DNA from 2 places in the Sphingomonas sp. DMC6 genome. Region 1 is predicted to be linked to the other one. Evidence: riboswitches for the same ligand, from Rfam matches in the RefSeq annotation. Region 1 holds a riboswitch; the other holds the start of a gene.
What was found. Region 1 has a riboswitch for cobalamin ahead of ACT53M_RS17435 (TonB-dependent receptor plug domain-containing protein). Riboswitches for the same ligand answer to the same signal wherever they lie in the genome.
Positions count from the first base shown of each region.

Region 2: linked by a shared signal. The riboswitch ahead of ACT53M_RS05445 (hypothetical protein) and the one ahead of ACT53M_RS17435 (TonB-dependent receptor plug domain-containing protein) in region 1 are both predicted to bind cobalamin.

Region 1 is NZ_JBQUYT010000009.1:54,438-59,378, forward strand. Features, by position in the region: gene fusA (elongation factor G) at 1-579, opposite strand, end outside; gene rpsG (30S ribosomal protein S7) at 646-1,116, opposite strand; gene rpsL (30S ribosomal protein S12) at 1,180-1,551, opposite strand; gene ACT53M_RS17420 (bactofilin family protein) at 1,853-2,287, shown strand; gene ACT53M_RS17425 (DUF4142 domain-containing protein) at 2,313-2,936, opposite strand; gene ACT53M_RS17430 (hypothetical protein) at 3,100-3,489, opposite strand; cobalamin riboswitch at 3,581-3,774, shown strand; gene ACT53M_RS17435 (TonB-dependent receptor plug domain-containing protein) at 3,889-4,941, shown strand, end outside.
Region 2 is NZ_JBQUYT010000002.1:334,869-339,809, reverse strand. Features, by position in the region: gene ACT53M_RS05460 (DUF1134 domain-containing protein) at 1-182, opposite strand, end outside; tRNA gene ACT53M_RS05455 (tRNA-Ser) at 340-432, shown strand; gene lldD (FMN-dependent L-lactate dehydrogenase LldD) at 578-1,747, shown strand; cobalamin riboswitch at 1,789-1,989, shown strand; gene ACT53M_RS05445 (hypothetical protein) at 2,190-2,762, shown strand; gene cobO (cob(I)yrinic acid a,c-diamide adenosyltransferase) at 2,759-3,370, shown strand; gene ACT53M_RS05435 (cobyrinate a,c-diamide synthase) at 3,367-4,668, shown strand; gene trmB (tRNA (guanosine(46)-N7)-methyltransferase TrmB) at 4,653-4,941, opposite strand, start outside.

The DNA of each region.
Region 1 (4,941 bases):
CCAGATGATCGCGCGGTTCTCGACCAGGTCGACCAGCCCCTTGAAGCCGCCTTCGATGCCGATCGGCAGGTACAGAACGGCCGGGCGGGCGCCCAGGCGATCCTTGATCATGTCGACGCAGCGCTCGAAGCTCGCGCCGGTACGGTCGAGCTTGTTGACGAAGCACATGCGCGGCACGCGATACTTTTCAGCCTGGCGCCACACAGTTTCCGACTGCGGCTCCACGCCGGCAACGCCGTCGAAGCACGCAACCGCACCGTCGAGCACGCGCAGCGAACGCTCGACTTCGATGGTGAAGTCGACGTGGCCGGGGGTGTCGATGATGTTGATCCGGTGCTCTTCACCCTTGCCTTCTTCGGCGCGCCAGAAGCAGGTGGTGGCAGCAGACGTGATCGTGATCCCGCGCTCCTGCTCCTGCTCCATCCAGTCCATCGTCGCGGTGCCTTCATGCACTTCGCCGATCTTGTAGGACTTGCCGGTGTAATAGAGGATGCGCTCGGTCGTGGTCGTCTTGCCGGCGTCGATATGCGCCATGATGCCGATATTGCGGTAACGCTCGAGCGGATGGCTGCGGGCCATGATCGTGGTTTCCTTGAAGTTTTGGGGAGCCGGACCGTCCAGCTCCCCAATATGTAGGTAAGAAATTTACCAGCGGTAGTGGCTGAAGGCGCGGTTCGCTTCCGCCATGCGGTGCGTGTCCTCGCGCTTCTTCACCGCGTTGCCGCGGTTGTTCGCCGCATCCATCAGCTCGCCCGAAAGACGGGCAGCCATGGTGTGCTCGCTGCGGTTGCGGGCCGAGGCGATCAGCCAGCGGATCGCCAGCGCCTGGGCACGCTCCGGACGAACTTCGACCGGAACCTGGTAGGTCGCACCACCGACGCGGCGGCTGCGGACCTCGATGCCCGGCTTCACATTGTTCAGGGCGTCGTGGAACACGCCGATCGGCTCGCGCTTGGCGCGCTGCTCGATGGTTTCCAGGGCGCCATAGACGATCGCTTCTGCAACGGCCTTCTTGCCGTCCAGCATGACCGAATTCATGAACTTCGACAGAACCTGATCCCCATAGACGGGATCGGGCAGGATTTCCCGCTTCTCGGGACGACGACGACGTGCCATCTCACTTAATTCCTTCTGAACTTCAGCCGATCCGGAACCTGTCCGGGGCTTACTATGGCCTGATTACTTCGGACGCTTCGCGCCGTACTTCGAACGGCTCTGCTTGCGGTCCTTGACACCCTGGGTATCGAGCACACCGCGCAGGACGTGGTAGCGCACGCCGGGAAGGTCGCGCACACGGCCGCCGCGGATGAGCACCACCGAGTGCTCCTGCAGGTTGTGGCCTTCACCCGGAATGTAGCTGATGACTTCGCGCTGGTTGGTCAGGCGGACCTTGGCAACCTTGCGGAGCGCCGAGTTCGGCTTCTTCGGGGTGGTGGTGTAGACACGGGTGCAGACGCCGCGCTTCTGCGGGTTCTGTTCCATCGCAGGGACCTTCGACTTGGCCTTCTGCGGTTCGCGGCCCTTGCGGACCAGCTGGTTAATCGTCGGCATGAAGCCCTTCACCTTTCAAGTGGTTACTTTGCTGGAGCCCTGTTGGACAGAATACGAAAAAGCCCCGGCGGCATTCTTGCCCCCCGGGCGATTGCGTCTCCAGCAACGTTCAGCTCTTATTCCAAAGCGGGATGGCACCTTTGAAGACCAGCCCACGTGGAACGGCGCGCCTATACCGATGTGCCCGGTTGCGGTCAACCACTTCCACCCTGCCCCATCTCGGGGATTCACGGAGGCTGTAGCGGGCCTTGCGCTGTGCTAACGCCCCTGCGGGATTCGGATCAAGGGTTGGGGATCAGGCATGTTCAACGGCAATCGCGGTCGCGAGGAACGTCAGGCGGCACCGGCCGCACCGGCCAATGGCAAGCGCGGCATGTTTTCGGTGATCGGCGCCGATATCGTCATCACCGGCAACCTCACCGCCACGGCCGACCTGCATGTCGACGGGCGCATCGAGGGCGATGTCGATTGCGGCACCCTGGCGCAGGGCGCCGAAAGCCAGATTTTCGGCAGCGTGCGCGCAGACACGGCCCGCATCGCCGGCAACATCGAAGGATCGGTGCATGTCCGCCAGCTCACCGTCGAGCGCTCCGCGCGAATCGTCGGCGATGTCGAATATGAGACGATCACCATCGAACAGGGTGGCCATGTCGATGGCCGGCTGAAGCATCTCCAGCCCGGCGCCCCGGCCGCCGCGCCGGTGCCGCTACAGATTGCGAGCGAAGCGGCGGCCTGACGCCGCCGCCTCGCCCTGCGGGGCCTTACTGGCCGCGAATTTTGTCGAGATGATCGGCCACCACCTTGGCGGTCGAATCGGCGAAGTCGCGCAGCGCCGGCACGTCGCCGCCCTGAGCATAGCTGCGCAACACCGCCAGCCCCTGCTCGTGCGCCTTCACCTGCTGCGAGCGATAGGCCGAGTCGAAATCGGCACCCGTCGCCGAGCGCAGCGTTGCCAAATTGGCCTTTTGCTCGGCAGTCATCGTCGGGTCGGGTGTGAGCGGCGGGGTCGCCTTGCCCGATGCCTTGCGCAGCTTTTCGGTCGAGTCGTTATGGTCCTTGACCATCTCCTTGCCGAAATCCTTCAGCTTGCTGTCCGTCGCCTTCTGCTGGGCAAGCTGCCCGGCGGCGATTTCATAGGCATCGCTGGCAGCTATGGTGTTGACGAATTTCTGACCCGACACCGGCGCGGCGGCAGTTTCGTTGCCGGCCATGCCGTTCATCGCATTCGCATCCATGCCGCTGACATTTTCGTCGGCGGGCATGCTGGTGACCATATTGTCGGTGTTGCCCGCTGCCATGCCGTTGTCGGCACGTTCGCCGCCATTATGGCAGGCGGCAAGGGCGGCGACCGGCAAGACGCCAAGGATCAACAACGATTTCTTCATGAGCGCATCCTCCTGTTTCCTTGGCGCGATTGAACGCGCGGGCGGTATCGCCGTTCCGGTAACGCCTCGAATCGTCCCGAAACTTTGCCGCTCCGGCGAAACGACTTGGGGAAAAGGGAGGAATACTGATGCAGGTTAGGCTTGGAACGGCCGGAAGTGGTGGCTAGCCGCCGTTCACCCGTGCAAACGAATACCGTCCACTGTCCGCGGGATTACCAAGCAATTCCAGTTGGTGGGGATGAGCTGGATCGTCGAGACGTAGCTTAAGCGGGTAAGCATCATACCTGACGATGAAGGCATGCGCTGACGCTCCAACGAATGCCGCTGGCAGCACATACGGGCCTACCTTGTCCCGCTCTATGATGTAATCAACACGCTGATTTGCAACGGTCATCACCCCGTCGTGCAAGACGATCGTGCCACAACAGGCGCTTGAATATCGGCCGTTCGCAATACCGATCGGCAAACGCGGTTCTCCCGAGAGCGCAATGTAAGCCCACGCAGAAAGAACCATGACCACGGTAGCGATCCCAACAGTCTTATTTGCGCTCATGATGCCTGTTTTGAACTGGCACAGGCATGTCCGCAACTGGCCGCAGCCCCCATTCGGCTTTACCCCTTGCCCCGCCCCGCCGCTTGCCGCTACAGGCCGGCGCGTGACGGGTGTCCCCCTTGGCCGGGGGATGAAAAGGGAATTCGGTCTGCAAGTCCGAAGCTGCCCCCGCAACTGTAGCCGGCGAGCCTGCACGCCACAAAGCCACTGGACCTGTTCCGGGAAGGCGGCGTGCCCAGGCGATGACCCGGAAGCCAGGAGACCTGCCCGCCACAGTCGATTCCTTTGCGCGGGCGGGGTGTACCGGGCGAACGGGGCTGAAATCCCCGCGTGAGCGACACCAAACCAGCGGCGCGTCCCGGCCCCCGGGGCGGGCCCGTTTCGAGGTGTCTTGAAGCAATGCGTTACCTGAACTTCCTTTGCGCGACCGGTGCCCTGCTGGTGCCGTTCGCGGCCCATGCCCAGCAGGACGATTCCAGCAAGACCGACAACGAAGTCGTCGTCGTCGCCAGCGGCGTTGCCCAGCCGATCGACCAGGTCGGCCGCTCGGTCACCATCATCGACCGCGCCGAAATCGAGCAGCGCCAGACGCTGGTGCTGTCGGACCTGCTGGCCACCACACCCGGCGTCACCGTCACCCGCAATGGCGGGATGGGCACCCAGACGAATGTGAACATCCGCGGCGCCCAGAGCGAACAGACGCTGGTGCTGATCGACGGCATTCGCGTGAACGACCCTTCCTCGACCGGCGGCGCCTATAATTTCGGCAGCCTGCTCGCCGGCTCGATCGAGCGGGTGGAAGTGCTGCGCGGTCCCAATTCGGTGATCTGGGGCAGCCAGGCGATCGGCGGCGTCGTCAACGTCACCACGCTGCAGGGCAGCGAAGGCCTGAAGGCCCGCGCCAATGCCGAAGGCGGCAGCTATGGCACGTTCAGCGGCAATGCCGCACTCGCGGGCGGCAATGACCGCATCACCGCCGGGCTGACCGCCGGCTATACCACCACCGACGGTATTTCCGCCGCGGCCAATGGCAAGGAAGCCGATGGCTATCGCCAGTTCGGCGCGACCGGCAATGTTCAGGTCAAGCTGGTCGAAGGCCTGTCGCTCGACCTGCGCGGCTATTATGCCGATTCCAAGGTCGATCTCGACGGCTACGCCCCGCCCACCTATGCGTTCGGCGACACCGGCGAATATGCCAAGACGCGCGAATTCTACGGCTATGCCGGGTTGAAGGGCGACCTGTTCGGCGGCAAGCTCCACAACCGGCTGGGCTTCACCTATTCGAACATCAACCGCGACGGCTATAATCCCGCCACCACGCCGACGCTGGAATATGCCTATCGCGGCCGCGCCGAGCGCTACCTCTATCAGGGCGACGCGCAGTTGCTCGACCAGTTGCGCGTCGTGTTCGGCGCCGAACATGAAGACAGCCGCATCCGCTTCAACGATGGC
Region 2 (4,941 bases), on a different contig from region 1:
TTGTCGGCCGGGGGATAGGTGGGCGCATCCGCCGGCGCCGTCGTCGCCTGCGGCGGCGGGCTGCGCAGGTCCGAATCGATCGCCGCGTTGGGGTCCACTGTCGTGACCTGCGCCGCTGCCGGCACGGTCGCCAGCCCCATCAGCGCAGCCGCCGACCAAAACGCCAGAGAACGCAATCGCATCGTCAATTCCACCCCCAAAATGTGCGGAGACGCTAAAGCCAAGCGGCTGTCGCTGCAATGAACGGGCGATAACCTGAGTCGATTTCGCGTTCGGGTGGTTCTACCGGTTGATCCCCCCGCATCGCTTCGTTATAGGGCTCGCCCTCAGGCCCTTTCCGGAGACGTGGGTGAGTGGCTGAAACCAGCGGTTTGCTAAACCGCCGTACGGGGATTACTCGTACCGAGGGTTCGAATCCCTCCGTCTCCGCCATTCAATTACAATAAAATCAACGGGTTAAGTCGGAAAGGCCCGGCTGTGCCATTGGCACACCCGCCGGCGCGCAGCGGATGCGGCATCGAAGGCGTCCCCATATTTCGTTTCGCGGCGTTCCGGTTGTTGCTAACGGGGCGGCGCGATGATCATTTCTGCACCCACCGACTATCGGGAAGCCGCCCGGCGCCGGCTGCCCCGCTTTCTATTCGACTATATCGATGGCGGTGCCGTCACCGAAAGCACGATGCGCAGCAACGTGGCCGAATTGCAGGGCGTGGCGCTTCGCCAGCGCGTGCTGCACGGCGTGGGCGAGCCTGACCTGGGTACGGAAATTCTAGGCAGCCCCTGGGCGCTACCGTTCGCGCTGGCCCCAGTCGGTGCCACCGGCATGTATGCGCGTCGCGGCGAAGTGCAGGCGGCGCGCGCGGCGGCGGCAAAGGGCATTCCCTATATCCTCTCCACCGTCTCGGTCTGCTCGATCGAGGAAGTCGCCGAACATGCCGAGGGCGATCTGTGGTCGCAGCTCTATGTGCTCAAGGATCGCGGCTATATGCAGAGCTCGCTCGAGCGGGCCTGGGCCGCGGGCATGAAGACGCTGGTCTTCACGGTCGACATGCCGGCGCCGGGTTCGCGCTATCGCGATCGCCATTCGGGCATGGCGGGCAGCGGCGCCACGCTGCGCCAGTACATGCAAGCGGTGATGCATCCGCGCTGGGCGCTCGATGTGGGCGTGCTGGGCAGGCCGCTCTCGTTCGGCAATATCGAGCGCTATACCGGCCGCCGGATGCGGATGAAGGATTATACCGGTTTCCTGTCGCGGAATTTCGATCCCTCGATCCGCTGGTCCGACCTCGAATGGATTCGCGAGAGCTGGAAGGGCAAGCTGGTCCTGAAGGGCATATTGGACCCGGAGGATGCGCGCGACGCCGCACGGCTGGGGGCTGATGCCATCATCGTTTCCAACCATGGCGGCCGCCAGCTCGATGGTGCGATCCCCACCGCGCGCGCGCTTCCTTATGTGGCGGACGCGATTGCGGGCGACATGACCGTGCTTGCCGATTCGGGCATACGCTCCGGGCTGGACGTGGCGCGGATGCTGGCGCTGGGCGCGCAGGGCGTCCTGCTCGGCCGAAGCTATGTCTATGCGTTGGCGGCGCGGGGCCAAGCCGGCGTCGAACATCTGCTGGAGCTGATCGCGGCCGACTTGCGGGTGACGATGATCCTCACCGGAGCCCGGACCATCGCCGACATCACTCGCGATCAGCTGGTCGCCGTCGAGGCAGAGATCGTACGCGGGCGCAGCGCGCAGTAAGCGCCCGGCGCGCTGGCTTGTGCCCGTCGCGCGGCGCGCCTATCACGAGCAGCGTAACGGGTGCCCGAAAGGGCTTAATCGGGAAGTCCGGGCGGTGGGTCTCCACCAAAGCCGGCACTGCTCCCGCAACTGTAGCCGGTGAGCGCATCGCCATCATGCCATTGGGGGCCTGGCCCCCGAGAAGGCGGCGACGGCGCGACGATCCGGCAAGTCAGGAAACCGGCCCGATACCGTCGTTCCTTCGCGCGGGCGGGATGTACCGGGCGGACGAGGGCTATCCCTTGGCGGACGACAAGCCGTGTCTGTTGCCGAAGGGAAGCCCGATGTCGAAGCACCGCTGACCTGATCTCGCAGCCGCGATGCCACCCGTGCATCGCCCGCTTCCCCATGCCCGCCCGCGCGGCGGCAACGGCCATTCCACCCCCTGTTCCGGGAGAATGCCATGATCGATACCCCCCGTTTCCAGCGCATCGTCTTTGCGCTGCTCGTGTTGGTGACGCTCGTCACCCGCAGCCATTCGCTCAGCCCGTTCGTGCATCTGCCCGAGACGGCGCTGGCCAGCTTCTTCGTGCTCGGCTTCTTCGTGCCGCGCACCCTGGCGTTCGCGGCGCTGTTCGCGCTGACCTTCGCGATCGACGTGGTCGTAATCCGCTTGTTCGGCCAGTCCGATTTCTGCTTCACCGCCGCCTATGCGATGCTGGTGCCGGCATACGGCGTGATGTGGTTCGCCGGGCGCTGGATGCGCGATCGTGCCGGTGTGCGGTTGGCCGCGCTGCCCGCCATCGCGCTGGTGCTGATTGCCGCAAGCTTCGTGTCGGAGCTGCTGTCGAGCGGCGGCTTCTATTTTCTCAGCGGCCGGTTCGACGCGCCGACGCTGGCGGGCCTCCTGCCCCGCATTGCCCGCTATTATCCGCCGACGCTGCTGGCGACACTGATCTGGGCAGGTGCAACCGCCGGCACGGTAGCGGTATTGCTCGCGCTGCGGCCCGACCTGCGCCGGGTGCGCGCACGATGAGCCTGTCCGAGGAAGAGCGAAACCGCCAGCATCGCGAGCGCGCGCAGAAGCACAAGGCGGTGGTCGATGCGAAGATCGCCGCTGCCACCGGGGACAAGGGCCTGTTGCTGGTGCTGACTGGCAACGGCAAGGGCAAGTCGTCCAGCGCCTTCGGCATGGTCGCGCGCACGCTAGGCTATGGCCGCAAGGCGGCGGTGTTCCAGTTCATCAAGGGTGCCGAGGAAGTGGGCGAGCGCGCCTTCTTTGCCGGCCACCCCGATGTCGTCTGGGAACGCTGCGGTGAAGGCTTTACCTGGGAGACGCAGGACCGCCAGCGCGACATCGCCGCCGCCCGCGCGGGGTGGGAAAAGGCCAAGGCCGCGCTGGCCGATCCGGCAATCAGCCTGGTCGTGCTCGACGAGCTGACCTACCTCATCACCTATCGCTATCTGGAGCTGGACGAGGTGCTGTCGCCGATCCTCGCCCGCCCGGCGATGCAGCATGTCGTCATCACTGGCCGCGCCGCGCACGAGGCACTGGTCGAGGCCGCCGATACGGTCAGCAGCATCGGCGACGTCAAGCACGCCTTCCGCGCCGGTATCCGCGCGCAGGAGGGGGTCGACCGGTGAGCGTGGCATGCTGCCCGGCACTGCTCGTTGCGGCGCCGGCATCGGGCCAGGGCAAGACGCTGGTGACGGCGGCGCTCGCCCGCTTGCACCGGCGCGCCGGGCGGCGGGTCCGCGTGTTCAAATGCGGGCCTGACTTTCTCGACCCGATGATCCTTGAACAGGCGAGTGGCGGACCCGTCCATCAACTCGACCTGTTCATGGTCGGTGAGGATCGCTGCCGCGCGCTGCTCCATGCCGCCGCGTGCGAAGCGGACCTGATCCTGGTCGAAGGGGTGATGGGCCTGTTTGACGGCGATCCCTCGGCGGCCGACCTCGCCGCCCGCTTCGGCTTGCCGGTGCTGGCGGTGATCGATGGCAGCGCGATGGCGCAGACCTTCGGCGCGCTGGCGCTGGGTCTTTCCCGCTACCGCGCCGATGTGCGTGTCGCGGCGGTGCTCGCCAACCGGGTGGCGGGCGAACGCCATGCCGCGATGCTGGAAGCGAGCGTACCAAGCGACATCGCCTGGCTGGGCGCCTTGCCGCGCGACGGCGAGATCGGCTTTCCCGAACGCCATCTCGGGCTCGTGCAGGCGGGGGAGATCGCCGATCTTGATGCCCGGATCGACCGCGCCGCCGATCGCCTGCCCGCAGGGGCCGCATGGCTGCCAGACCCGGCCGCCTTTGCCGCGCCGGACCTGCCCGCAGCGCCACCGGCACTGGCCGGAGTGCGGATCGCCGTCGCGCACGATGCGGCGTTCGGTTTCCTCTATCCCGCCAATTGCGATTGCCTGACGGCGATGGGGGCGGAACTGTGCTTCTTCTCGCCGCTTGCCGACAGCGTGCTTCCGGATTGCGACGCGCTGTGGCTACCCGGCGGCTATCCCGAACTGCATCTGGAGGCGCTGGCGTCCAACCACGCGATGCGGGCGGCGATCCGCGCGCACCATGCCGCCGGCAAGCCGATCCTCGCCGAATGCGGGGGGATGCTCTATTGCCTCGACAGCCTTGGCGATGGCCGGGGCGGGCGTACGGCGATGCTGGGACTGATGCCCGGCGACGCAGTGCTGCAACCACGCCTTGCCGCGCTGGGACTACAGGCGCTGGCGCTTCCGCAAGGCGAATTGCGCGGCCACACCTTCCATTTCTCTCGACTGGAAACGCCGCTCGCGCCGTCCCTGCGCGCGACCAACCCGAACGGCGGGACGGGGGAGGCGCTGTTCCGCCACGGCAGCTTAACCGCCAGCTACGTCCATAGCTATTTCCCGTCAGCGCCGCTGGCGGTGGCTGCGCTGTTTCGGAGCGATCAGACCCGCACGTAGCGGAAGTACCACACCTCGTGCCCCTTGCGGCGCGCCTTGCGTTCGTAGCGCGTCTCGGGCCAGTCGGCGGGGCGGGTCAGGAAGTCTTGTGCCACCTGCGCCTGCCACACAAAGTCGCGGCGTTGGCCCAGCACCATCATCGCCCAGCGGCAATAGGTGGGGTCGTCGGTACCCAGCCGGAATTCGCAGCCGGGCTTCAGTTTGGCGGCGATGAGGTCGAGGGGGCCGTGATTGACCATGCGGCGCTTGGCGTGGCGTGCCTTGGGCCAGGGA